Lacticaseibacillus paracasei subsp. paracasei: one gene and its partner. The protein of the gene in region 2 binds, or shares a complex with, the protein of the main gene of each other region. Links are inferred from orthologs where the notes say so. Each region holds a gene or a part of one and is shown on either strand. Other genes may lie near its edges.

Region 1 (3,009 bases), 540 kb from region 2 along the record:
CGTCGCCTGGACGCACCATGTGGCGGAACTTGGCCTTCTTAATGCCGCCAAGGTAGGCTGTCTTTCCTTTGAAGTCCGGCATCGAAAGCAATGCAATCGCGCCAGCCTGCGCCATGGCTTCAATCTGCAACACACCAGGGAAAATTGGATTACCAGGAAAGTGTCCCTGAAAAATCTGTTCGTTAATTGAAACATTCTTTTGTGCCACTACGGATTCACCGGGCTTAAGATCCAAGACCCGGTCGACCATTAACATCGGATAGCGATGCGGCAAAATGGCCTGAATTTCTTGTGCTTCAAGTGTTTTCTTGGTTTCGAGCATAATGCCCTCCTTTTAAACGCGTTCTCCAGCCTAGAAACCTACGTATAAGAGCCCTGAACGCAATGCCATCAGGTTCAGACCCGCGTACACACCGATTTCTAAGCGCTCCTACTCACGCTCTGTCTTCTTCAATTGTGACTAATGCCTGATCATATTCAACGAGGCTTTCATTGTCGACGTTAATCGCCTTGAGTGTGCCGCTGACGGTGCTTTTGATTTCGTTCATCATTTTCATCGATTCAATGATACAGACCACATCGCCTTTGTTAACGTGCGCGCCGACTTCAAAGTACGGATCAGCGTCAGGTTTAGGGGAAAGATAGACAATACCGACCAATGGCGCCTTAATCGCGGTGCCTGTCGGAGCTTCTGGTTCAGCTGGCACCGCCGTTTCCGGGGTTACCGGTTGACTAGGCACTGTTGCCTGAGTATTAACAATTGGCGCCGGAGCCGCACTTGCTTTGACCAGATGCAAAGAATCGTTGCCAAGCGTCAGCTCTAATTCATGCAAAGAACTTTGCTCCAACTGTTTGATCAGGACTTCAATCATTTCGGTGTCCATGATGCTCACCACCTTTTGAAGGCCAAGACCGCATTATGCCCGCCGAAACCAAAGGAATTGCTAAGTGCATAGTCAACTTCGACATCGCGATTAGCGGCATCCACCAAGGTGACTGGGCATTCAGGATCTTGCTCAGCATCACCGACATTGATCGGCAATTTACCTTCGTGCAACGCACTAATCGTCATGATCGCTTCAATCGCACCAGCCGCACCCAGTAAATGACCAGTCAAAGCCTTGGTGGAACTCACCAAAACATCGTCGCCGAAAAGATCGTGGATCGCCTTGCTTTCCATGGCATCATTAGCCTTGGTCGCCGTGCCATGTGCATTGATATAGCCGACATCACTTGGCGCAATCCCAGCTTCTTCAATCGCCAGTTCCATTGCCCGTGCCGCTTGATGGCCGCTTGGATCAGGCGCCGTCATATGATAAGCGTCGCTCGTAGCACCATAACCAACAACTTCGCCTAAAATGTTGGCACCCCGTTGCTGCGCATGTTCGAGGCTTTCCAAGATAATCGCACCGCCACCTTCGCCGAGGACAAAACCGCTGCGATCAGCCGCAAATGGCAAACTTGCTTTGGCCGGATCGGCAGCCTTGGATAAGGCAGACAGGGCTGCAAAACCAGCAATACCGATTTCGTTAACAGAAGCCTCGGCACCACCTGTAATCACAACATCGGCTTTACCACTTTGAATCCGCATGGCTGCTTCGCCAATGGCATTCGTGGCTGAAGCACACGCAGTCACAACAACATAGCTCGGTCCGTGCGCGCCAAAGTACTGAGAAATTGTCCCGGCGACCATGTTGCTAATCGCTTCAGGCACAAACAGTGGACTTACCCGATCAGGACCTTTGGCATTCATTTTTGTGACTTGTTCCTGAATGGTTGTCAAGCCACCAATACCTGAGCCAAAAATGACAGCCATTCGTTCAGAATCAACATCATCTTTAGTTAAACCTGACTGTTCATATGCCTCGATTGCACTGTAAAGGCCATATTGCGTGAAAAGATCCAGCCGTTTGCTCAGCCGTTTTTCCATTCGCACTTCAGGTTTAAAACCTTCGACCTCACCAGCGACTGTGATCCCGGTCTTCTCGGCATCAAACTTAGTGATTGGCCGAATACCAATCTTGCCAGCATCCATCGTTGCCACTGTTTCGGCAACTGAATGACCCAGCGGATTCACAGTACCCATTCCGGTTACGACTACTCGTTGCAATGTCATTCCTCCGTTCATGTACTTAGCCTAATCCACCAGCAACAGTTAATGTTTGCCCGGTTATGTAGGCATTTTCGACCAGAAAACGGGCCGCATGCGCAATTTCCTCAGGTTGACCGAATCGCTTTAACGGAATCTCCGCCAAAATCTGATCCTGACTAGCCTGACTCAGCGCTGCGGTCATATCGGTAGCAACCATGCCAGGTGCGATCGCATTGACTCGCACGCCACGCATGGCACCTTCTCGTGCTAATGTTTTGGTCAGACCAATGATGCCCGCTTTACTAGCTGCATAATTGGCTTGACCGATGTTCCCGGTCAACCCCACTACACTGGCAAGATTGATAATGACACCAGTGCGTGCCTTCAGCATTTTTTTGAATACTGGCTGACTCACATAGAAAGTCCCATCTAAGTTGACGCTGACAACCCGGGCAAAATCTTCCGGTTTCATCCGCATGGCCAACATGTCACTGGTGATCCCAGCATTGTTGACTAAAATATCGGCACTGCCAAACTTGTCCAGAGCGGTTGCCACCAGCTGCTGACCGGTTGCTGGATCGTCAACATTGCCAAGGACAGTGACGACGCCATGACCAAAGGCTTCAAGCTCTTTGATCAACTCAGTGGGAAATTCGTGGCGAGCGTTTAAAACAAGATTTGCGCCCGCTTCAGCAAAGTTTCGGGCGATCGCTTCGCCGATGCCTCGTGAAGCACCAGTGATGATCGCGGTTTTATCAGTTAATTTCAATCTGCCTTCACTCCGTTATTCAAGTCAATGACTGCATTGAGGCTCGCTGCGTTACTGATCAAGTGTGTGGTCATACTGCGATCAATGCGCTTAATCATTTTGCTAAGCACTGGTTTTGGTCCCAGTTCAATGACCGTGTCAATACCAG
Region 2 (2,695 bases):
GTGCATGATCGGATGCTCTTCATGGGCTGATGCAGGAATCCAAGGAATCCGAGCCGCAAACCGACAACCTTCTATCTGCATATTCTTCAATGATGGCACAACGCCTTGAATGACATGTAATTCGTCGTCATCTGAATCTGTCTGTGGCATGGAGCGAAGTAAACTGCGCGTGTATGGGTGCGTTGGATGCTTGAAAACATCCATTACCGAACCACTTTCAACAATTTGGCCCGCATACATAACTGCCACACGATCGGCCGTTTCAGCAACAACACCAAGATCATGCGTAATTAAAATAATGCCAGAATGCATTTCCCGTTGGATGTCTTCCAACAGATCCAGGATTTGGGCCTGAATCGTCACATCCAAAGCAGTTGTTGGTTCGTCAGCGATGATAATCGGTGGTTTGCAGGCAATCGCAATGGCAATCACAATCCGCTGCCGCATACCGCCTGACAATTCGTGCGGATATGAACGTGCCGTTCGCTCAGGGTTGGGAATACCAACTTGGTTCAGTAATTCCAAGACGCGACTTTCACGCTCTTCTTTGTTCATCTTAGTGTGATAGACCAGTGTTTCTTCAATCTGCTCACCAATCCGCATCAATGGGTTCAAAGCAGCCAATGGATCTTGAAAGATCATGCCAATATCTTTGCCACGAATTCGGTCAAAAAGGGCCTCATTCAAGCCAACAAGATTAAGATTGTTGTACAAAATATCGCCAGTGACCTTCGTATTGCGCGGATCATGAAGGCCGATAATACTGGTTGCCAAAGTACTTTTACCAGAACCCGATTCGCCAACAATAGCTAAGATCTCATCTTTTCGTAACGTGATGCTGACATCATCGACCGCATCATAATAGTCGTCTCCGAGTCTGAATCCCGTGTGCAGATGTTGCACATCCAGCAGCAAATCTTCAGGTTTATCCAAGCGAACTCCTCCTTTGCGTCCTCGACGCAAGATTAAAACAAGATGAGATTTTTGAAATAATTGTCTCTAAGTATAAAGAAATTATAGCGGTTATGCAAGCGAAAAATGCGTTCTAAAGCTGTTTTGCCATGTCAAAAGCGAAAATTTGATGGCATCATTTTGGGCCCTGGTCGCCGAAATTTAGCGAACTGTGGGCGCTCAATGAGTTCGTAGCAGCGAATATTTCGAAAAGAATAATCTTTTGATGTGTCGAACGTTGCAACTTCTTATCTGTGGCCAACATCTTCGGTTCGCTGAAAGACAAACGCCATCCCCAAGGCCTTATCCGTCAGCGTCTCAGGGACAGTGCCCAAGTGCGCTCATCACGCTCCAGATCAAGGTCTATTACACGATGGTTTCTAGCCAAGCAAACTCTTAAAAAAAGCCGTCCATCTCTGGTCGGCTTTTTGTCACTTCTGATGGGCGTTGATGTAATCAACGGCATCTTGAACTGTTTTGATGTTTTCGGCGTCGTCATCGGGGATTTCTGCTCCGAAGGCATCTTCTAACTCTAAAACAAATTCAACGATGTCAATTGAATCCGCATCAAGATCCTTTTGAAAGTTAAGTGTCGGGCTGATTTTATCGGGACTCAGTTGAAAATGGTCCTGAATTAGGCCGGCAATTTTTTGATAAATTTCGTCTTCACTCATGTTGCTCCTCCATTCATCTGCCAATTTAGTGTACTTGTTTGCCACTGGAATGTCTACGCTTTCTCAGCGGTTTTCGCTTCGGCAACTTCTGGATGGGCATCAAAATAATCGGCAACTTTCGTAACGGTGCCATTTTGAACCATTTTGGCGGTTTGCAGCAAAGTATAATAAACGGTCTCTGCATCTGCCGCACCATGAGCCTTGATTAAAGGTGCTTTGAGCCCCAGCAAGACCGCGCCGCCGTATGACGAAATATCAAAGGTTGAGGCCATCGACTTGAGATTACCCTTCAGGAACAAACCGCCTAATTTGCCGGAAAGGCCCCCTTCATAGATGGCTCCCTTCAGCATGTGCATGACCGTACGCACAGTGCCTTCAATTGCCTTGAGCGTTGCGTTACCGGTGAAACCGTCCGTCACCACAACATCGGCAGGACCGTTTAGGATATCACTAGACTCAACGTTACCAACAAAATTAATCCCCGGAGCCGCGGCTAATAAATCATGAGCCTCTTGATGCATTTTGTCGCCTTTGTTGGCTTCAGTGCCATTGTTCAGCAAACCAACTCGTGGATTTTCAACGTTGCGAACATCTTTAGCATAGTAACTGCCCATGATGGCATATTGTAACAGATGATACGGACGATTTTCAGCGTTGGCACCGACGTCCAGCATCACAAAGCCTTTGCCGTCAACTGTCGGCAAGGTTGGTAACAAACCGGGGCGTTCAATGGCACGAATGCGGCCGATAATAAACAAGCCTGCCGCCAACAAAGCTCCAGTTGAGCCGAGTGAAACCATCGCGTCTGCCTCGCCTTGTTTAACGGCTTGAGCGGCTAAGACCATGGAAGCCTGTTTTTTGCGGCGGATAGCACGAACGGGTTCATCGTCGCTGTTAATTTTTTCCGGAGTATGAATGATTGTTAACCGTTCATCATGATGAATAAGCGGTTTAATTTTTGCTTCATCCCCGTACAAAAGAAATGTCAATTCTTTGTTGGCATCTCTAGCTTTTTCGACCCCGGCAATGACAACTTCTGGGGCGTTGTCGCCACCCATGGCATCAATCGC

What was found.
Region 1: the proteins of acpP (region 2) and fabF are in contact, whole or in part, in a solved structure (PDB 6OKG), measured with the Escherichia coli proteins. The link is inferred for Lacticaseibacillus paracasei subsp. paracasei from one-to-one orthologs.

The regions. Positions count from the first base shown.
Region 1 is NZ_AP012541.1:2,156,664-2,159,672, forward strand. Bases 1-2,971 are described here. They hold fabF (beta-ketoacyl-ACP synthase II), read right to left. Parts: upstream 2,111-2,971; coding sequence 890-2,110; downstream 1-889. Other genes in these bases: fabZ (3-hydroxyacyl-ACP dehydratase FabZ), read right to left, coding at 1-322; accB (acetyl-CoA carboxylase biotin carboxyl carrier protein), read right to left, coding at 435-884; fabG (3-oxoacyl-ACP reductase FabG), read right to left, coding at 2,133-2,861; LBPC_RS10620 (ACP S-malonyltransferase), read right to left, coding at 2,858-2,971. Also shown: more of LBPC_RS10620, read right to left, coding at 2,972-3,009. UniProt on the Escherichia coli protein: Involved in the type II fatty acid elongation cycle. Catalyzes the elongation of a wide range of acyl-ACP by the addition of two carbons from malonyl-ACP to an acyl acceptor.
Region 2 is NZ_AP012541.1:1,621,489-1,624,183, forward strand. The notes cover bases 5-2,661. They hold acpP (acyl carrier protein), read right to left. Parts: upstream 1,626-2,661; coding sequence 1,383-1,625; downstream 5-1,382. Other genes in these bases: LBPC_RS07950 (ABC transporter ATP-binding protein), read right to left, coding at 5-933; plsX (phosphate acyltransferase PlsX), read right to left, coding at 1,679-2,661. In the rest of the region: more of LBPC_RS07950, read right to left, coding at 1-4; more of plsX, read right to left, coding at 2,662-2,695. UniProt on the Escherichia coli protein: Carrier of the growing fatty acid chain in fatty acid biosynthesis.